DNA from 4 places in the Streptomyces sp. NPDC088147 genome. Region 2 is predicted to be linked to each of the others. Evidence: riboswitches for the same ligand, from Rfam matches in the RefSeq annotation. Region 2 holds a riboswitch; each other region holds the start of a gene.

Region 1 (5,232 bases), on a different contig from region 2:
CGGCGAAGGTACGTTCCAGCGCCTCGGGGGCGAGCCGGCCCGTCCTGTCCACGCCCTGGCCGAGGCGGACGATCTTCATCCGGCGGTCCAGGTCGACCAGTTCGCCCGTCTCGGGGTGTGCGTCGGCGACGAGCAGGCGGATCGAGTTCGTACCGCAGTCGATGGCGGCGACCCTGGTCATTCCGTACCCCCCTCGGCATCCCCCTCGGCGCCGGAGGGGTCGGACCCGCACGGCGTCACGCACGGGCCCTTCGCCCACCACTCCGGCAGCATCGCGATCGCCTCGTCGCCCAGCGGGTTCACCCCGGGCCCGGCCGCCAGCGAGTGGCCGACCAGGACATGCAGGCACTTCACCCGGTCCGGCATGCCGCCGGCGCTCGGGAAGCCCTCCAGGACCTCGATGGCGTCGCGGCGCGCGAGGTAGTCCTCGTGGGCCGCGCGGTACGCGGCGGCCAGCTCGGGGTCGGTCGCGAGGCGCTCGGTCATCTCCTTCATGACGCCGTTCGCCTCCAGCGTGCCGATGGCCGAGGCCGCGCGCGGGCAGGTCAGGTAGTACGTCGTCGGGAAGGGCGTGCCGTCGGGGAGCCGCGGGGCGGTCTCGACCACGTCCGGCTGACCGCAGGGGCAGCGGTGCGCGATGGCGCGCAGGCCGCGCGGCGGGCGGCCGAGCTGTTCTTTGAATGCCGCGACGTCCGCGTCGGTGGGTTCCGTGCGTGCGGTCTGCGGAGGGGGCGTGTCCATGCCTGCCTATGTATGTTCTGCGGTTCTCGGGTGTTCCGCGGTTCTCGGGTGTTCCGCGGTTCTCGGGTGTTCCGCGGTTCTCGGGTGATTCTCGGATGATCTGACGGTGTTCTGTGCTGCCCGGCCGCCGTCGGCTATCTGTCCTGGCGGTCCGCGTTGTCCACGCCGTCCAGCACGTTCGAGTACCAGGGGCGGTCCGTCGCCCCCCGCTCCTCGCGGCGCTGCTCGCGAACGTCCGGGTCGATCACGGTGTAGCCGGTCTCCCCCGGCATCACGTAATGCAGATGCTGCCGGGCCAGCCGCTGGATATACGCGTCGTCCTGGAGCCGCGCCTTCTCGTCGCGCAGCTCCTCGACCCGCTGCTTCGCCTCGCGGGCCAGCCGCTCCTGGTCGGCGATCTCGTTCCGCTGCGACACGTACTGCCGCATCGGATACGCGAGCGCCACCACCAGTGTGCACACGACCAGGGCGAGGAAGGCGGCCCGGCCGGTGAGCCGGGAGCGGCGGTCCTGCCTGCGGTTCTGCGAGCGGTAGACCCGGGCGGCCGTCTGCTCGCCGAGCAGTCGCAGCCTGGTCGCGGTGGAGAACCGGTCCCGGTTCCCGGCCATGGCTCGCCTCCCCTGTTACGTCCCCTGTTGTACGTACGTCCCCGGACACGGTACGGGACCGCGACCGGGGACGTACGGACGACGGGCGGAGCCGCCCCTCGCCCTCATATCCACAGGTTCAGGATCAGGCGGAACGGAACCGCGGGAACGCGCTGCGGCCCGCGTACACCGCCGCGTCGTCGAGGATCTCCTCGATGCGCAGCAGCTGGTTGTACTTGGCGACGCGCTCGGAGCGGGCCGGGGCGCCGGTCTTGATCTGGCCGCAGTTGGTGGCGACGGCGAGGTCGGCGATGGTGACGTCCTCGGTCTCACCGGAGCGGTGGGACATCATGCACTTGAAGCCGTTGCGCTGGGCCAGCTCGACGGCGTCCAGGGTCTCGGTCAGCGAACCGATCTGGTTGACCTTGACGAGCAGGGCGTTGGCCGAGCCCTCCTCGATACCGCGGGCGAGGCGCTCCGGGTTGGTGACGAACAGGTCGTCGCCGACGATCTGGACCTTGGAGCCGAGCTTGTCCGTGAGGACCTTCCAGCCGGCCCAGTCGTCCTCGAAGAGCGGGTCCTCGATGGAGACGAGCGGGTACGCGGCGACGAGCTCCTCGTAGTACTCGGTCAGCTCGGCGGCCGAGCGGGACTTGCCCTCGAACTCGTACGAACCGTCCTTGTAGAACTCGGACGCGGCGACGTCGAGCGCGAGCGCGATGTCGCGGCCGGGGACGTAACCGGCCTCCTTGATCGCTTCGAGGATGAGGTCGAGCGCGGCGCGGTTGGACTCCAGGTTCGGCGCGAAGCCGCCCTCGTCGCCGAGGCCGGTGGAGAGGCCCTTCTGCTTCAGGACCTTCTTGAGCGTGTGGTAGACCTCGGCACCCCAGCGCAGGGCCTCGGAGAAGGACTCCGCGCCGATCGGGGCGATCATGAATTCCTGGATGTCGACATTGGAGTCGGCGTGCGAGCCGCCGTTCAGGATGTTCATCATCGGAACGGGCAGCAGGTGCGCGTTCGGGCCGCCGAGGTAGCGGAAGAGCGGGAGGTCCGAGGCCTCGGAGGCGGCGTGCGCGACGGCGAGGGAGACGCCGAGGATGGCGTTGGCGCCGAGCGACGACTTGTCCGGGGTGGCGTCCAGGTCGAACATGGCCTGGTCGATCAGGCGCTGCTCGGTGGCGTCGTACCCGACCAGCTCCGGGCCGATCTGCTCGATGACGGCGAGGACGGCCTTCTCGACACCCTTGCCCTGGTAGCGGTTCTGGTCACCGTCGCGGAGCTCAAGGGCCTCGAACGCACCGGTGGAGGCACCGGAGGGGACAGCAGCACGACCCGTGCTGCCGTCGTCGAGGCCGACCTCGACCTCGACCGTGGGGTTGCCTCGGGAGTCGAGGATTTCCCGGGCTACGACGACGTCGATGGACGGCACGAGCATCTCCTTCTGGGATGTGACGCTTGGAGTGCAGGGTCTCATTGGCCTTGCGGCAAGAGCCTAACCGCCGCGGGGTCATCGGTCGGCCGGTGCCCGCCACCTAAGACGAAATGAGGCCCGAATCCCGCACCGCGGGAGTCGTGGGCCGCCATCGCCGGGGCCGCGTCCGCCGCGGTCCGCGCGCGGGCGGGCCTCAGCGGGAAACCCCGGCCCGGCGCGTACGGGGGATTACGCGCCCGGCCGGGGTGGTCTCGGGTGGGGCCAGGGGCCCGGGGTCCGGAGGTTCGGAGGTCCGGGGCCCGGGGTCCGGGGCCCGGGGTCCGGGTCCCGGAAGGTCCGGGGCCCGGGGCCCGGGTCCCGGAAGGTCCGGGGCCCGGGGCCCGGGGGCCCGGAGGGTCCGGAGGGCCCGGGGCCCGGGGCCCGGAGGTCAGCTCAGGTGGAGCTGCTGGCCCGGGTAGATCACGTCGGCGTCGCTGACGATGTCCTTGTTCAGGTCGAACAGCTTCTTCCAGCCACCCTTGACGTCCTCGGCCTTGGCGATCTTGGAGAGGGTGTCGCCGGACGCGACCTTGTACTCGCCGTCACCCTTCTTGATCGTGGCGGGACGGCTCTCGCCGCGCGAGGCCGGCTGGGCCGCGTCGCGCGTGCTCTCCGTGGTCTCCCGCTGCGACTGCTGCGTCGGCTGCGACTGCTGCTTCGGCTGGCTCCGCTGCTTCGGCTGCGACTGCTGCTGGGTGTTCTCGGTGGCCGAGCCGCCGTCGTACGCGGCGTTGGACAGGCCCACGCCGCAGTTCGGCCACGCGCCCTTGCCCTGGCCCGCGAGGACCTTCTCGGCGACGGCTATCTGCTGGGACTTGCTGGCCTGGTCGGCGCGGGGGGCGTACGCGGTACCGCCGTAGGCGGCCCAGGTGGACGGCGTGAACTGGAGGCCGCCGTAGAAGCCGTTTTGGGTGTTGATGGACCAGTTGCCCCCGGACTCGCACTGCGCGACCTTGTCCCACTCGGAGGCGGTCGCGGCGGTGGCCGAGGTCGCACCGATCAGCGGGGCGGCGACGGCGGCACCGGTGACGCCGGCGAGCGTGGCGTAGCGGACGGCCTTCGACGGGCGGCGGTGCTTGGCCTTGCTGGAACGCAGCAGCATGGAACATCTCCTCACCGACGCCTACGAGGTCAGCTGTCGGGTTCGGGCCAAGTGAGTTGCCCGGCCTTGTGCTCTGGCGCACAAGGCTTCACCCCAAGCCGGTCCTCGGCCGTCTCTCGACGGCCGGAGCCCGGCGCGAACCTTTGGGTCCCCCGCTCCTGCCTACGGCGCTTGACGCGTCGGTTACTCCCCCCGACCGACGGCAGGATTCGGCGTGACGGTCGACGGGGCCCGCGGTGCGAGCGGTTCAGACCGTAATCACAGGTCTGCCCGTTGTTCAAAGATGCACATCAAGGAAAAATCGCCCTTACCTCCCCCTGGAGCGATCTCATTTACGCAGGTGGGAGAGGAAGCGGCCCAACCGGCGGGCCAAAAGACCCCAGTTGCGGCAAAGAGACCCTTGTCTCACTTTCGCAGAAGTGGACATAGGGTCTCTAACTGCCTCTACTTCACGCCGAGATCAAGGGTCTGGCCAGGAAGGATCAGGTCGGGGTCGGCGCCGACGGTGTCCTTGTTCGCCTCGTAGAGCGCGGACCACCCGCCGGGCACCTCGCGCTCGTCGGCGATGAGCCAAAGGCAGTCGCCCACGCGGACGGTGTACTCGCCCTCCGCCGCGTCCGCGCCTTCCGTTCCGTCCGTCGCGCCGCCCGCGTGACGTGCCGATCCGTCACCTCGCGAGGCATGTCGGCCGGATTCACGCTCTTCACCCGAATTGCCCGGTACGGAATCCTCCGGGGCGGCGTCGCCACGGTGCTTGCCCTTGGCGGCGTCGTCGGCCTCCGCGTCATCGGCGGAGCCGGAGGCGCCGGAGGACTCGGAGGGGGCGGGGGTCGCGTCGTCGGGCGCGGTCCCGTCCGGGGTGGACGCGGAGCTGTCCGAGGGCGCGTCGGCGTCCCCGGCCTTCCCTGACGCCCCGGACGTCTCGGACGCGTCGGAGGACCCGGAAGGCTTGGACGGCTTGGACGTCTCGGTCTTCCCTGACGTCTCGGAGGGCTTGGGGGTCCCGGACGACTCGGGTGTCGTCCCCCGTTCCGCCTCGGGCGTCGTACCGGGGTCCACGCCCGGCGCGGCGCTGCCCGCCGTCAGCCCCGAGATCGCGGCGCAGCTGGCCCACGCCTTCGGCCCCTGCGCGTCGAGGATCTTCTCGGCTATCGCGATCTGCTGCGATCTGCTGGCGAGGTCGGCGCTGGCCGCGTACTCCGCGCCGCCGAAGTCGTCCCAGGTCTCCTGGGAGATCTGGAGTCCGCCGTAGTAGCCGTTCTTGAGGTCGGCGCTCCACATGCCGCCGCTCTCGCACTCGGCGACGCGGTCCCAGGTGGAGGCGTCCGCCG
Region 2 (5,232 bases):
GAGCGGCCCGGCGGGCGGCCGGGGCCGTCGCCGCACCCCCGCCAAGCGCTCCGCGCTCCTCACGGTCGCCGTCCCCTCCGCCTGCGTGATGGGCGTCGCGGGTGTCGCCGCCGCCTCGGTCAGCGGCCTCGGCGCGGGCGAGGAGCCCCAGGCCGACAAGACCACGACCGCCTCGGCCGCCGATCCCGGCTCCGTGAAGCCCGTGGCCGCGAACAACAAGCTGGACACCCAGCTCGCCGCACTCAACGCCGACGCCCGCGACTTCGGTGACCGAGCCAGCCGTACGCAGGAGCGCATCGACCTCCAGGCCCGGCAGGAAGCGGAGAAGAAGAGGCGCGCCGCGGAGGCGGCCCGCAAGGAGGCCGAGCGCCCCAAGTTCGTCCTCCCCGTCTCGCAGCACGGACTCAGCGCGCGCTACGGCCAGGCCGGCGTCAACTGGATGTCCATCCACACCGGGATCGACTTCCCCGTGTCGTACGGCACGCCGGTGATGGCCGCGACCGACGGCACCGTACGCACGCAGTACAACAGCGCCTACGGGAACATGGCGATCGTGACCGCGCCCGACGGCACCGAGACCTGGTACTGCCATCTCAGCACCACGAAGATCCGCTCCGGTTCGGTCAAGGCCGGTGACGTGATCGCGTATTCGGGGAACTCGGGCAACTCCACGGGACCGCACCTGCACTTCGAGGTACGGCCCGGCGGCGGCGCCGCGATCGACCCGCTCGCCTGGCTCCGCAGCCACGGCGTCGACCCGACGTAGCGGCTGCCCCGCGCCGACCGGATCGGGCCGAGGTCCGCGTCCGGCCGAGTACGAACCGACGTCCGACGTAACGGGCGCCCCACCGGGGCCCGTTACGTCGTCCCGTCCCCCTACAGCTTCTCGACCGGCGCGTACCGCAGCAGCAGCCGCTTGGGCTTCGTGTCCCCGAAGTCGACCGTCGCCTGCGTGTCCGCGCCCGTACCCGTCACCGCCATGACCGTGCCGAGGCCGAACTGGTCGTGCGTGACGCGGTCCCCGACCGCCAGTGCGATCACCGGCTTGTCGGTGGTGCGCCGCGTGGCGAAGCCCGAAGGGCCGCCGCCCGCCCTCGACCGCGCGGAGGACGAGGACAGCGAGGACGCGATCCCGGACGTGGGCCCCGCGGGGATCTGCGCGCCGGTCCGCTTCCACTCCAGGTGGTGTCCGGGGATCTCCTCCAGGAACCTCGACGGCGGGTTGTACGAGGGCTGGCCCCACGCGCTCCGCATCGACGACCGGGTCAGATAGAGGCGCTCGCGGGCACGGGTGATGCCGACGTACGCCAGCCGCCGTTCCTCCTCCAGCTCCTTCGTCTGGCCGAGGGCGCGCATGTGCGGGAAGACGCCGTCCTCCATGCCCGACAGGAACACGACGGGGAATTCGAGGCCCTTGGCGGTGTGCAGCGTCATCAGCGTGATGACACCGGAGCCGTCCTCGTCCTCGTCGGGGATCTGGTCGGAGTCGGCGACGAGCGCCACCTTCTCCAGGAATTCGGCGAGCGTACCGGTCGTGGCGACCGCACCGGCCGCACCGGCGGTGGCGTCGGCAGCGCCCGTGCCTTCGGCAGCGGCAGCGGCCCCGCCGTCGCCCGCCGCCTCCGCGGCGGCCTGGCCGCGCTCCTGCTCGAACTCCAGCGCCACCGCGGCCAGTTCCTGGAGGTTCTCGATCCGCGTCTCGTCCTGCGGGTCGGTCGAGGCCTGCAACTCCGCCAGATAGCCGGTCCGTTCGAGCACGGCCTCCAGGACCGTCGCGGGCCCGGCGCCGGACTCGACGACCGTACGCAGCTCTTCCATCAGCGTGTTGAACCGCTTGACGGCGTTGGCCGACCGGGCGGCCATTCCGTACGCCTCGTCCACCCGCCGCAGCGCCTGCGGGAAGGTGATCCTCTCGCGCAGCGCGAGCGCGTCGATCATCGCCTCCGCGCGGTCCCCGATGCCGCGCTTGGGCACGTTCAGGATCCGGCGCAACGGGACGTTGTCCTCCGGGTTGGCCAGCACGCGCAGATAGGCCAGCACGTCCCGGACCTCCTTGCGCTCGTAGAAGCGCACTCCGCCGACGACCTTGTAGGGCAGGCCGACCCGGATGAAGATCTCCTCGAAGACACGGGACTGCGCGTTCGTACGGTAGAAGACCGCGACATCGCCCGCCTTGGCCTCGCCCGCGTCCGTCAGCCGGTCGATCTCGTCGGCGACGAACTGCGCCTCGTCGTGCTCCGTGTCCGCGACGTAGCCGGTGATCTGGGCGCCCGCGCCGGCCTTCGTCCACAGGTTCTTCGGCCGGCGGCTCTCGTTCCGCTCGATGACCGCGTTGGCGGCGCTGAGGATCGTCTGCGTGGAGCGGTAGTTCTGCTCCAGCAAAATGGTCGTCGCGTCCGGGTAGTCCTCCTCGAACTGGAGGATGTTACGGATCGTGGCGCCCCGGAAGGCGTAGATCGACTGGTCGGCGTCACCGACGACGCACAGCTCGGCCGGGTCGTTCTCCTCGCCCGAGGGGCCCACCAGCTCGCGTACGAGTGTGTACTGCGCGTGGTTGGTGTCCTGGTACTCATCCACCAGGACGTGCCGGAAGCGCCGCCGGTAGTGCTCGGCGACATCGGGGAACGCCTGGAGCAGATGGACGGTGGTCATGATGATGTCGTCGAAGTCCAGCGCGTTGGCCTCGCGCAGCCGCGCCTGGTACATCCGGTACGCCTCGGCGAGTGTCTTCTCGAAGCCGTCGGCGGCCTGGCCGGCGAAGGTCTCCTCGTCGATCAGCTCGTTCTTCAGATTCGAGATCTTGGCGCTGAAGGACTTGGGCGGGTACCGCTTGGGGTCGAGGTCCAGATCGCGGCAGACCAGGGCCATCAGACGCTTCGAGTCGGCGGCGTCGTAGATGGAGAACGACGAGGTGAAGCCGAGCCGCTTCGACTCGCGCCGCAGGATCCGCACGCAGGCGCTGTGGAACGTCATGACCCACATGGCGTTGGCGCGCGGGCCGACGAGCTGGCCGACGCGCTCCTTCATCTCGCCCGCGGCCTTGTTGGTGAACGTGATCGCCAGTATCTGACCGGGGTGGACGCTGCGGGTGCCCAGCAGATGCGCGATCCGGTGGGTCAGCACCCTGGTCTTGCCCGACCCGGCCCCGGCCACGATGAGCAGGGGCGAGCCGGTGTGCACGACGGCCGCGCGCTGCTCCTCGTTCAGCCCTTCGAGCAGCGCGGCGGGGTCCACGACCGTGCGCGGGGCGCCGTCGCGGTGGTACTGGTCCCGCGCCGGGGGCGCGTCGTAGGCACCCTGGAAGAGGTCGTCGGGCACCTGCTCCGCCGCGTGCTCGGCGTCGTCCTCGGGCGGCGGAGGATGCTCGTCGCCGGAGGGCTGGAGGTCCGCCAGGAAACTGTCGTCAAAGAGGCTGCTCATCGCTATCCGAGTCTAGGCCGCCGCACTGACACCCCGCGCCCGCCTTCGGAATTCCCCGGCCGCCGTCGCCATCACCACAGGCGGCCCCGCGCTCACCCATCGTGACGAACGGACGTCACCGGCCGGTTTCACTCATCGCACCCGCAAATAGTCACGAAAATGTATCGGGCATATCGGCCATCGACCTTCACACCAGCGCCACACTTTGGCTAGCGTGCTCGATCAGGCAGCCCGTACCCCCAACGGCGATCCACGCCAAGCGGGCGGCCCACGTCGAATTCGGACTTTCCTGAAGGAAGTTCGGAACCGGGGACCCACAGTGCACAACCGGGGTGAATCGGGCCTTTCGCTCAAGGTCCGTAGGGCAGCCTTCCGTTCCGCCCGAACCCGACAGCTAACCCGGTAGGCGGTCCACGGAAGGAGATGCCGACCTTGGCGTCGCATCGCAAGCCGCGCAGTCTCAGCGGAGTACGTACCGCTTCTCCCGCCGTCGGGATCACGACAGCCGCGCTCGCCTCGGTCACGTTGCTCTCGGCGCAGAGCGCGAGTGCCGCGCCCGTCGATCCGAAGCCGTCCATGGAAGAGGTACAGAAGAAGGTCGACGATCTGTACCGCCAGGCCGGCAGTGAGACGCAGAAGTACAACCGGGCGAAAGAGGCCACGCAGAAGCAGAAGCGCGCGGTCGACCGGGTGCTCGACGAGGTCGCCAAGCGCGCGGACAAGCTGAACGAGGCCCGGCGTACGCTCGGCTCGTTCGCGGCCGCGCAGTACCGGGAAGGCGCGGTCACCCCGACCGCCGCCCTGCTGTTCGCGGACAGCCCGCAGTCGTTCTTCGAGCAGAAGCAGGTGACGGACCGGCTGACGGAGCGCCAGCGCGGCGTCCTCACCGACTACCAGACGCAGCAGGCCGACGCCGCGAAGAAGCGGCAGCAGGCGTCGAAGGACCTGGAGTCGCTCACCGCCTCGCAGGCCGCGCTGCGAACCAGCAAGCAGAACGTGCAGCAGAAGCTCGGCGCGGCGCGTGCGCTGCTGTCGAAGCTGACCACGGAGGAGAAGGCGCGGCTGGCCGCGCTGGAGCGCAAGAAGGAAGAGGAGGCCCGCCGCAAGGCGGAGGCACGGGCGAAGCAGGAGGCCCGCGCGAAGCAGGAGGCCGAGCGCAAGCGCGAGGAGCGGCAGGCTCAGGCCCCGGCGGCCGGTACGGGCTCGGGCAGCGGCTCGGGCACGGGTACGGGCAGCGGCTCGGGTACAGGTACGGGCTCGGGCAGTACGGGCACCGGGACCGGTACCGGCACGAGCGGCGGCACCGGAGCCTCGGACGGCAGCTACGCCACCAAGGCCGCCAAGGTCCTCTCCTTCGCCCGCGCCCAGAAAGGCAAGCCGTACGTCTGGGGCGCCACGGGACCCAGCTCGTACGACTGCTCGGGCCTGACCCAGGCCGCCTGGAAGGAGGCGGGCGTGGAGCTGCCGCGCACCACCTGGGACCAGGTGAAGGCCGGCACGCGCGTCGCGACCGAGGATCTGCTCCCCGGTGACCTGGTCTTCTTCTACGACGACATCAGCCACGTCGGGATCTACATCGGCGACGGCATGATGATCCACGCCCCCAAGCCGGGCGCGAACGTCCGCGAGGAGTCGATCTACTACATGCCGATCTACGGAAGCGTCCGCCCCGCCTGACAGGGCCCCGGGGCCCTGTCAGGTCCAGAGCGTGGCGATGAAGATGTTGACCATCGTCAGCCCGCCCACCGCGCCGAACAGCGGCTTCGGGGCGGTCTCGTCGTCGCGCTTCACGTACACCACGGCCAGGATCAC
Region 3 (5,232 bases), on a different contig from region 2:
GCAGCTGCCCGATGTCGCACCCCGCCTGCGCGACCTGCGCCGCGGCCGGCGGCTCACCCTGGAGACCGCCGCCCGGCGGGCCGGGCTCTCCCCGGCCCATCTCTCCCGGCTGGAAACCGGTCGTAGACAACCGTCGCTCCCGATGCTGCTGAGCCTCGCCCGTATCTACGGTACGACTGTCTCCGAGCTGCTCGGGGAGATTCCGCCGGAACGGGACCCCATCGTCCGGGCCGACCGGATGGAACCGGTCGAGGCCGACGGCTGGACCTACTACCAGGCGGGCGGCTCGGGCCGGGCCATGCAGCCGCTGCGGCTCCAGGTCCCGTACGGGGCGCAGGGCGACCTCGTCCGCGTACACCCGGGTGAGGAGTGGCTCTATGTCCTCGAAGGGCGGCTGCGGCTGACCCTCGGGGACGCCGTACACGTGCTCGACCCCGGGGACAGCGCGCACTTCGACTCGCTCACCCCGCACCGGATCGCGGCGGCCGGACCCGAGGGGACCGAGCTGCTCTTCGTCCATACCCTGCTGCAGAGCCCCGCCGCCGAGCTGTGCCTCGGCGCCGGGGCCCATCGCCGCTGACCTGCTGAGAGAGGTCTGCCACCATGCCCGAGTCAGAGAACCCCGTGCCGGAGAACCCCGTGTCGGCGAATCCCGTGCCGGAGAACGCCGTGCCGGTGAATCCCGTGTCGGTGAATGCCGCGCCCGGTCATGTCATGAAGGAGGAGGGGAAGTTCCCCCGCGGGCTGGTCATCCGGCTCTTCGCCTATCTGATCGCCGGCCATCTCTTCGCGGCGTTCCTCTATCTGCTCTTCGAGATGGGCGCGCGGGGGTAGCGGCTCGGGTGGCGGCCCGAGGGGTGACGGCTCGGGGGGTGGCGCTGTCGCCGTCGCCGTCGCTCGCTCAGCTCTGGTCGAGCAGGCGGGCGCGGAGCCGCTCGCGGGTCTCGGGGGCGAGCCCGAGACCCTCGGCCAGATAGCGGTCGGTGGTGCCCCAGGTCTTCTCGATGGTCTCGAAGGCCGCAGCGAGGTACGCGGCGCGAGCGTCGAAGAGCGGACTGAGGAGCTCCATCACCTCCGAGGACATCCCGGCGGCCGAGCTGTCGCTGCGCCGGATCGGGTAGCGGCGGTGCGGGTCGTTCGACTTGAGGTAGTCGGCCTCGATCGCCTCGGGCTCCACCCCGACGGCGAGCAGGGACACCGCGATGGAGAGCCCCGCCCGGTCCTTGCCCGCCGCGCAGTGCATGAGCGCGGGGACGCTGTCCTCGGCGAGGGAGTGCAGGACGCGGCTGTGCTCGGCGGTGCGTTCCGTGATGATCGTCCGGTACGAGTCGATCATCCGGTTGGCCGCCTTGCCGTCCGAGAGGATCGAGCGCAGCTGGTCGAGATCGCCGTCCCGCACCATCAGCCAGAACTCGGCGCCGTCCGCCGGATCGGTGAGCGGCAGGTTCACATTGCGTACGCCGGGCAGCTCCACGTCCGCGCCGTCGAGCTTCAGATCGGCGCCGTTGCGGAAGTCGAAGATGGTGTGCAGGCCGAGGGAGGAGAGGAAGGCGGCGTCGGCCGGGGTGGCGTTGGCGAGATGCCCGCTGCGGAAGAGCCTGCCGTGGGCCACTCGTCGGCCGTCCGTGGTCGGCAGCCCGCCCACGTCGCGGAAGTTGCGCACGCCGGACAACTCGGGCTCTGTCGACGGGACCTGCGGCAGCTGCTGCGTCACGGCGTGCTCCTCCGTGTCTGCCGTCGGCGCGGCTCGCCGACGATGTCGATTCCCGACCCTACGACATTTGTTCCTCAGGCAACCTGTGGCAATCAGCCCAGCGCCCGAGGGGGCAGAAGCGCACTATTCGGACACTCGGCGTCGATGAATATCGCCCACATGCCCATCTGTCCGGAATGGGTGGTTCCGTATAACCTGCCCCGGTCGCAGGGGAGATGGGTTCGGGCCAGTGAGCAGGATCATATCCGTGACGTTGCGTGGTGGTATCGAGAAGAGGAATTCCTTCCCCGTAAGGAAATTGAAGACCGGAATCCACGCAGGGTGACCGGATAACCCGGGCGATATCCGGAACGGCTGCGACCGCCGGAATACGACATCTTGTTCCGGCCGTCCGACTCGCTTACCTTCAGCCTCAATCCGAGCGGATCGCCGAATCCTGCCGCCGCTTGGAATTCGCATCCACCCATCAACGCGTGGCAGGAGCGGGGGACCCAGGTAGTACGCCGGTCCGGAACCTCGGACGGCTTGGGGTGAAGTCGCGCACCACGCGCGGCCGGGCAGCTCCAGTCCGAACCCGACAGCTCACCTCGCAGGCGCCGGAGAGGAATTCGCCATGCCCGCGAAGGGTAAGCACCGCCGTCCCAAGAACAACCCCATCTCGCGCGGATTCATCGCCGCCGGCACGGGTGGCGCGGCCATCGCGCTTCCGCTCATCGGCGCCACCGGCGCGCACGCCGCGGAGAAGGCCGCTCCCGCCACCGCTCCGCAGGCCGCCGTTCCCGCCTCGGCGCACACGGCCCAGAACCTGTCCGGCGCCCAGCAGCGGGCCGAGACGAAGCAGACAGCCGCCCGAGCCGCCGCCACCAAGGTCGCGAGGACCTACACCGTGGTCGCCGGGGACTATCTCTCCAAGATCGCCGTCGAGCACCATGTCCGCGGCGGCTGGCACCGGCTGTACGAGGACAACCGGGAGGCCGTCGGCGACAACCCGTCGCTGATCCACCCCGGCCTCAAGCTGACCCTCGGCGCGAGGGCCGCGGCGAGTTCCCCGTCCGAGACCCCGGCGGAGCCCTCCAGCTCCTCGGCCGACTCCGCCTCCTCGTCCGCCGACTCCTCCTCGGCCGACTCCGCCGCCGCCTCGACCGACGACTCCGCGTCCGACGACTCCGCGTCGAGCGGCTCGACGGACGAGTCCGCCGCCTCGACCACCGAGCAGGCACCCGCCCCCGACACCGCGGAGCCGAGCACCGGTTCCGGCTTCACCGCGCCGGTCGACGGACCCACCTCCACGCCGTACCGCGCCTCCGGCGCCAGCTGGTCCAGCGGCTACCACACCGGTGTCGACTTCTCGGCGTCCTCGGGCACCCCCGTCAAGGCGGTCGGCGACGGCACGGTCGTGACGGCCGGCTGGGGCGGCTCGTACGGCAACCAGATCGTCATCCAGCACAGCGACGGCATGTACTCGCAGTACGGCCACCTGTCGTCCCTGGAGGTCTCCGCGGGCGACAGCGTCAGCGCGGGCCAGGAGATCGGACTTTCCGGTTCCACCGGCAATTCCACCGGACCGCACCTGCACTTCGAGATCCGCACCGGCCCCGAGTACGGCTCGGACGTCGACCCGGTGGCCTACCTCCGGGAGCACGGCGTCAACCTCTGATTCGTCAGATCACGTCAGCCCATTCCGCTGCCCGGCACTTTCCGTGCCGGGCAGCGGCGGTTTTCTGCTATTCCCGCTTGGTCGAATCTTGACCGATGGCATATCTCACCCGGCGTCAACCCCTCCTTACGGTCGCGTAGGTCACATCTGTCGGGGAATGATGTGGTGCTGTGGCAGACGATTCGAGATCAAGAAGAAATGGCGTACTCGGGTCGTACGCGGCGATCGGCGACAGCTTCACCGAGGGGGTGGGAGATCCGGGCCCCGACGGGATGTATGTCGGCTGGGCGGACCGGTTCGCGGTCCTGCTCGCCGACCAACTGCCGGTCTCGGGTCCGACGGACAACACCCCCCACGGCGATTTCCGGTACGCCAATCTCGCCGTACGCGGCCGGCTCCTCGACCAGATCGTCGACGAACAGATACCGCGCGCGAAGGAACTCGCCCCGGATCTGGTGACGTTCTGCGCCGGCGGCAATGACATCATCCGGCCCGGCACCGATCCCGACGATGTCGCCGAGCGTTTCGAGCGGGCCGTCGCCGATCTCTCCGGCGCCGTCGGCACGGTCATGGTGACCACCGGCTTCGACACCCGGGGCGTGCCCGTGCTGCGCCATCTGCGCGGCAAGATCGCCACGTACACCGCCCATGTACGGGCCATCGCGGACCGCTACGACTGCCCGGTGCTCGATCTCTGGTCGCTCAAGTCCGTCCAGGACAGGCGTGCCTGGGACGGCGACCGGCTGCATCTGTCACCCGAGGGGCACACGCGCGTGGCGTTGCGCGCCGCGCAGGTCCTCGGCCTCGATGTGCCCGCCGACCCGGACCAGCCGTGGCCGCCGCAGCCCCCGCGCGGAACGCTGGAGGTGCGGCGCGACGACATCCACTGGGCGCGCGAGTATCTGGTGCCGTGGATCGGGCGACGGCTGCGCGGCGAGTCGTCCGGCGACCACGTCGCGGCGAAACGCCCTGACCTTCTGCCCCTCAAGCACTGACCCGGGGAGGCTTCCCGCCCGGGGTGGGTCCGGCCGGCCGTATCCCCGCGGGGATACGCTCCAGCACCCCTCCGGCGAAGACGTCGTACAACGGCAGCGTCTCCAGATGCACATAGCCGATATGGCAGTCGCACACCGCCAGCGGGCACGCCCGCGGAGCGAGCGCCCGCCGGTAGGACCCGTCGTAGAGATTGCCCAGCTCGGCGCGGACGAAGTGGCAGCGCCGCACCGTCCCCTCGCCGTCCACCGAGATCACCGACTCGCCCGTACGGCAGGGCAGACCGGCCGAGCGATGCGGGCTGCGGCTGTAGGGGAAGAGCGGATCGAGAGCCGTCCAGCGGTCGGCCTCCTCGTCCGTATAGCCGTGCCCCTCGGCCGCGTTGATCCAGAGATACACCTGCTCGGGCAGGTCCGCGCGCAGCCGGCGGGCGTGCTCCAGATGGTCCGGCAGACCGACGACCCCCACACTGAACCGGATCGACCGGTCCGCCAGCTCATGGGTCTTCGCGAGGAAGCGGTCGTAGGGCGTCTGGCCCGGGTGGTACGTACACCACAGGGCGAGCTTCGCGGGATCGGCGTCCGCCAGCCAGTCCGTGCGGCAGCTGAGATTCGTCTGGACCGCCACGCGGCCGATGTGCGGCAGCCGCGACAGCTCGGTGAGAGCGCGCCGGTACCAGGAGCGCACCAGCCCTTCGCCCCACGGGGTGAACAGCACCGACAGCCTGTCCTCCCGCTGCTCCGACGCCCAGGCGGTGAAGCGCTCCAGGGCGGCCCGGTCCGCGCGCAGTTGATCCCGGCTGTCGCGGCGCTTGGCGAACGGGCAGTACGGGCAGTCGTAGTCGCAGGAGGCGAGCGGGCCGCGGTAG
Region 4 (5,232 bases), on a different contig from region 2:
GGGCCTTCGTCGTGTCCGCCCGCGCGCCCGGACCGGCTGCCGTCCCGCCCGCGCCGGGCCCGGATCCCGGCTCCGCCTCGCCGACGCACGCTTCGCCGTCGACCATGACAAGTACGGTGAAGGTACGGCTGTGCTCGACCGGAACGCCGTGAGGGCGTACGCCGAGCGCCAGCCGACCGACTGATCGGGTCCGCCGGCCAGCCGGCGCGCCGGAGTATCGGCCGCCCGGCGGGTCCGCTCGCCGTAGCCCACTCGGCGGACGGCGAGTCGCCACCCAGGATGGCAGCGGCCAGCCTGGTGGAGCGCGGCACCGTCCGCAGCAGTCGGCGGACCGGGCAGGAGACCACTGGTGTGGAGACTGAGGAAGCTCGGAAAGGGCATCGGCGGCACAGACCGGCGGGCGGCTGACGACGGCGGTATCTGGTCCGGTCGCGGAACGGGTTTCTGGACGGCCGGCGACAACGTCCGCGGCGGCGGCCGGTATGCGGGAGGGCGCGGCCGTACCGGACGCAGGCTGGTGCGGGTGCTGCCCGTGCTGGTGATCGTCGCCGGGGTGATCTTCGACCTGGTGACCCCGACGCGCGTCACCGCGTCCCCTCTCTTCGCCGCGGCTCCGCTGGTCGCCGCCCCGTTCTATCCGATGGCCGGCACGCTCGTCATCGCCCTCGCCTCGCTGATCGCCGAGGTGGTGCTGCACATCCACGCGGACACCCAGTTCCAGGTGGAGTCGATCAGCGAGGTGCTGACGGTGGTGGTCGTGTCCCTGCTGGCGCTGTACATCAACGGTGTCGTGCGGCGCAGCGGTGAGCGGCTGGCCTCCGCCCGGATCATCGCCGAGACCGCCCAGCGCGCGGTGCTGCCCAGACCCGCCGAGCGGATCGGGGGGCTGCGGATCGCCGCGCGGTACGAGGCGGCGCAGGAGGGCGCCTTCATCGGCGGGGACCTCTTCGCCGTACAGGACACGCCGTACGGGGTGCGGCTGGTGGTCGGGGACGTACGGGGGAAGGGGCTGGACGCGGTCGAAGCGGTGGCGGTGGTCATCGGGTCCTTCCGGGAGGCCGCCGAGCAGGAGAGTTCGCTGGAGGCGGTCGCGCAGCGGCTGGAGCGGGCCCTCAGGCGGGAGGGGACGCGGCAGGACGCGCTCGATGTCTTCGAGGGGTTCACGACGGCCGTACTCGCCGAGATCCCGCACGACGAGGGTGTGGTGCGGCTGGTCAACCGCGGCCACCCCGAGCCGCTGCTGATGTGCGGCGACGGTGAGGTGCGGATGCTCGTCTCGACGGATCCCGCGCTGCCGCTCGGGATGAGCGAACTGGGTACGTGGCCGGACCGCGCCGAGCAGGCCCCGTATCCGGAAGGCGCGACGCTGCTCTTCTACACGGACGGGCTGACCGAGGCGCGCGATGCCCACGGGGTCTTCTACGTCCCGCGCGAACGGCTCGACGGACGGGTCTTCCAGGGGCCCGACGAGATGCTCCAGGCGCTCATCGACGACGTGCGACGGCACACGGGCGGCGGGAGCCAGGACGACATGGCGCTGCTGGCGGTCAGCCGGCCCTCGGAGGGTGAGCCGGAGCGGCGTATGACCATGCCCCTGGTGCCGTGAGACGGCCGGGAGCCGTCACCTGATCGCCGCCTGATCGTCAGCTGATCGCCGGATGGATCGATGGACAGATCGCGGGACGGATCGATGGACAGGTCACTGGACGGATCGCCCCGGATCGCCGGGCGGATCGCCCCGGTCGCCGGACGGATGAGCCCGGCCGGACGCCTCGCCACCGTCCGTAGTCGAGAGGTATCCCTCCGCATAACATTTGACACACCGTCAGAAAAGCCAGCCGTCCTGACGGGCCATCAACTCGTCCGATTGCGTTCCCGTCTGTCCCGGTACGTCCGATGCGAAGTCGTTAACGATCACCCGGAACAGCTTGGAATAAGGCCCGGGTCTCTATTAACGTTCGATAACGCAGCGCGGTCGTCCCAGCCGTCGCAAGAGATGGCACCGTGCGCACGCGCCGAATCCCGCAAGGGAACCGGGGAACCACCAATTGGGGTGAATCGGGTGTCTTGTGCCGCCTTGTGCGGTGGGAGCACTCGTAGGAGACCTTCCTGCTCCGAACCCGTCAGCTAACCCGGTAGGCGAGAAGGAAGGAAAGGAGTACGCCTCAGTGGCGTCCAACAAGCCTGCCCCCGAAGCCCTCTTCGAAACGCGCTCCCACGGCGACGCGCCGGACAGGGCATGGGGGGAATGGAATCCCACCGAGGAGTCCATACGGCCCGTACGCGGCCGGCACCGCGTCGCCAAGCAGCGCGGACTGGCCCGTAGCTCCACCGTCCTCGGCGTGGGCGTCATCGCCGCCGTCGGCGCGGGCGGCATCGCCACCGCTCAGGACAAGCCCGCGGTCTCCATATCCCTGCCCGACGCGATCGCGGACAATCTCCCGGACGCCAAGTCGCTGCCGGGAATGGGCTCGCTCGCCTCGGACGACTCCGACTCCGAGGTGCTCGCCGCCCCGCTCACCACCGCCGGGCTCACCGCCTCGGACACCGAACAGGGCGCCACCGACGCGGGAGAGGCGCTGCGCGCCCGTATCCTCCAGCAGGCCGAGGCGCAGCAGACCGGCGCCGACGCGGCGCAGAAGGCAGCTGCGGAGTCGGCGGCGGCCGAGAAGGCCGCGGCCGAGGCCAAGAAGCAGCAGACCGAGGCCGAGAAGAAGATCGAAGAGGCGAAGAAGAAGGCCGAGGCGGAGGCCAAGGCCAAGGCGGAGAAGGAACGGCTGGCCAAGCTGGCCGCCAGCTACGCGATCCCCACCTCCTCGTACACGATCACCTCGACCTACGGTCAGGCCGGCTCGCTGTGGTCCTCCGGCCAGCACACCGGCCTGGACTTCGCCGCGCCGACGGGCACCCCGCTCAAGGCCGTGCACAGCGGCACCGTCACGTCGGCCGGCTGGTCCGGCTCGTACGGATACCGCACGGTCCTGGAGCTCGACGACGGCACGGAGATCTGGTACGCCCACCAGTCCTCGATCAGCGTGAGCGCCGGGCAGAAGGTCAGCACCGGCGAGGTCATCGGCAGGGTCGGCGCGACCGGCAACGTGACCGGCGCCCATCTGCACCTCGAAGTCCACACGCCGGGCGGCTCGGGCATCGACCCGATGAGCTGGCTGCGCGGCAAGGGCCTCAACCCGTAGACCTCGCCTCCACGGGGTCTCCACCGGCCTTCTCCACGGGCCCGCGGGCGCGTGGACCAGCGGGCCCGCAGGCTTTCCGGTCCGCGGACCAGCGGGCCCGTGGGAATTTTCCCGCGGGTATTCCCCCATACGGCCCATATCGGTGCGCGGAGCGGAATAGGGCGGCTTCCTCGGGGAGTTGCAGCCGCCTATGACCGCTCTGCGCCCACTGGGCTCTTCCGATCTGCACGTCTTCCCGCTCGCCCTCGGCGGCAATGTCTTCGGCTGGACCGCCGACGAGACGGCCTCGTTCGCCGTCCTCGACGCGTACGCCGCCGCGGGCGGGAACTTCATCGACACCGCCGACCTGTACTCCGCATGGGTGCCGGGCCACCAGGGCGGTGAATCCGAGACCGTCATCGGCAACTGGATCGCCTCGCGCGGCAACCGCTCCGAGGTGCTGGTCGCGACCAAGGTCGGCGGGCACCCGCAGTACAAGGGGCTCCGGGCGGCCACCATCAAGTCCGGCGTCGAGGAGTCGCTGCGCCGGCTCCGTACGGACTACATCGACCTCTACTACACGCACTTCGACGACCCCGAGGTCCCGGTCGAGGAGATCGTCACCGCTCTCGACCAGCTGGTGAAGGCCGGCAAGGTCCGCGCGCTCGGCGCCTCCAACATCAGCGCGGAGCGGCTGGCCGCCTCGCTCGCCTTCGCGGAGCGCGAGGGGCTGGCCCGCTATGTGGCGCTCCAGCCGCACTACAACCTGGTCTCGCGGGACACGTACGAGGGCGAGCTGGAGGACACCGTCCGGCGTCATGGCCTCTCGGCCGTGCCGTACTTCGCGCTGGCCTCGGGCTTCCTCACCGGCAAGTACCGTCCCGGGACCACGGTCGACAGCCCCCGTGCCGACCGCGCGGCCGCGTATCTGGAGTCCGAGCGGGGCACCAAGGTCCTGACCGCGCTGGACCGGATCGCCGGGGCGCGGGGCGCCGAGGTCGCGACCGTCGCGCTGGCCTGGCTGGCGGCGCAGTCGACCGTGGTCGCACCGCTCGCGTCCGCGCGTACGACCGAGCAGCTGCCCGCGCTGCTGGCGGCGGCCACCCTTGAGCTGACGGCGGAGGAGCTGGCGGAGCTCACGACGGCCTCCGCCTGAGGCCCTCGTCCGGCAGGTTCCTCACCGGCCGGGCTTCTCACCGGCCAGGCTTCTCACTGGCCGGGCTTCTCACCGGCCAGGCTTCTCACTGGCCGGGTTGCTCATTGGTCAGGTTGCTCATTGGCGGTACGGGTTGTAGCCGTCGTAGTCGATGTACGGCGGCGGCACCCGCACCCGGCCGGTGGCCCGCGCCGCATAGGTCAGCGCGGGCCCGGCTATCTCCCTGCGCTGCCACAGATGGTGCAGCAGCTCCTGCTCGCGCTCGACGAAGTCCGGGCCCACCGCCCCGCGGTGGGCCCGGTGGCGCAGAAACGCCAGGGACGTCGCGAACGCCTCGTACTCGCCGACCGATCTGGCCGCCCGCGGGCCGTGCGTACGGCCCGCGAAGTCACGCGCCATGGTGCGCGCCCGCATGGAGGAGAGCGCGAGGGGCGCGGCCGGGGTCAGCCAGCCGGCCGCGGCGTACGCGGGAAGCTCGGACCCGATCGTGCGCAGCTCGCGCTGGCGGCTCCAGATCGCCAGCCAGGTGAGCAGGGCGAAGACCGGCACCATGAACACCCCGTACACCACATAGAAGCCGTACGGGCCGAAGACCGCCCCCGATCCGTTCCACAGCGCGTGCAGGCCCATCGCCAGGGCCAGACCGAGCAGCGGCAGGGCGAACCGGCGCATCCTCTGGCGGCGGGCCGCCGTCGCCGCCAGCCCGAAGCCGATGCCGGTGAGCACGGTGAAGAGCGGATGGGCGAACGGTGACATGACGACGCGGACGAAGAAGGTCGCGGCCGTGACGGAAGCCAGGCCGGAGTTGCCCAGGTGCTGGTCCTCGCCGAAGGCGCTGCCGAGATAGAGGATGTTCTCGGTGAAGGCGAAGCCCGTGGCGCTGAACCCCGCGATCACGACGCC

The links. Region 2 has a riboswitch for cyclic di-AMP ahead of ACIOGX_RS25500 (NlpC/P60 family protein). Riboswitches for the same ligand answer to the same signal wherever they lie in the genome.
Region 1: it holds a riboswitch for cyclic di-AMP, as region 2 does, so the genes downstream of both, ACIOGX_RS18565 (transglycosylase family protein) here and ACIOGX_RS25500 (NlpC/P60 family protein) in region 2, are expected to answer to the same signal.
Region 3: it holds a riboswitch for cyclic di-AMP, as region 2 does, so the genes downstream of both, ACIOGX_RS04460 (peptidoglycan DD-metalloendopeptidase family protein) here and ACIOGX_RS25500 (NlpC/P60 family protein) in region 2, are expected to answer to the same signal.
Region 4: it holds a riboswitch for cyclic di-AMP, as region 2 does, so the genes downstream of both, ACIOGX_RS15145 (M23 family metallopeptidase) here and ACIOGX_RS25500 (NlpC/P60 family protein) in region 2, are expected to answer to the same signal.

The regions. Positions count from the first base shown of each region.
Region 1 covers NZ_JBIUSY010000005.1:104,704-109,935, forward strand. The annotation lists gene ACIOGX_RS18545 (exopolyphosphatase) at 1-181, opposite strand, end outside; gene ACIOGX_RS18550 (DUF501 domain-containing protein) at 178-741, opposite strand; gene ACIOGX_RS18555 (septum formation initiator family protein) at 876-1,349, opposite strand; gene eno (phosphopyruvate hydratase) at 1,474-2,763, opposite strand; gene ACIOGX_RS18565 (transglycosylase family protein) at 3,188-3,895, opposite strand; cyclic di-AMP (ydaO/yuaA leader) riboswitch at 3,905-4,081, opposite strand; gene ACIOGX_RS18570 (transglycosylase family protein) at 4,346-5,232, opposite strand, start outside.
Region 2 covers NZ_JBIUSY010000007.1:420,434-425,665, forward strand. The annotation lists gene ACIOGX_RS25490 (M23 family metallopeptidase) at 1-766, shown strand, start outside; gene ACIOGX_RS25495 (ATP-dependent DNA helicase) at 877-3,420, opposite strand; cyclic di-AMP (ydaO/yuaA leader) riboswitch at 3,682-3,845, shown strand; gene ACIOGX_RS25500 (NlpC/P60 family protein) at 3,853-5,097, shown strand; gene ACIOGX_RS25505 (hypothetical protein) at 5,116-5,232, opposite strand, start outside.
Region 3 covers NZ_JBIUSY010000001.1:1,218,343-1,223,574, reverse strand. The annotation lists gene ACIOGX_RS04475 (XRE family transcriptional regulator) at 1-580, shown strand, start outside; gene ACIOGX_RS04470 (DUF6126 family protein) at 715-834, shown strand; gene ACIOGX_RS04465 (tyrosine-protein phosphatase) at 902-1,714, opposite strand; cyclic di-AMP (ydaO/yuaA leader) riboswitch at 2,132-2,323, shown strand; gene ACIOGX_RS04460 (peptidoglycan DD-metalloendopeptidase family protein) at 2,328-3,371, shown strand; gene ACIOGX_RS04455 (SGNH/GDSL hydrolase family protein) at 3,542-4,366, shown strand; gene ACIOGX_RS04450 (STM4011 family radical SAM protein) at 4,356-5,232, opposite strand, start outside.
Region 4 covers NZ_JBIUSY010000003.1:948,601-953,832, forward strand. The annotation lists gene ACIOGX_RS15140 (PP2C family protein-serine/threonine phosphatase) at 419-1,606, shown strand; cyclic di-AMP (ydaO/yuaA leader) riboswitch at 2,004-2,157, shown strand; gene ACIOGX_RS15145 (M23 family metallopeptidase) at 2,169-3,194, shown strand; gene ACIOGX_RS15150 (aldo/keto reductase) at 3,385-4,329, shown strand; gene ACIOGX_RS15155 (PrsW family intramembrane metalloprotease) at 4,447-5,232, opposite strand, start outside.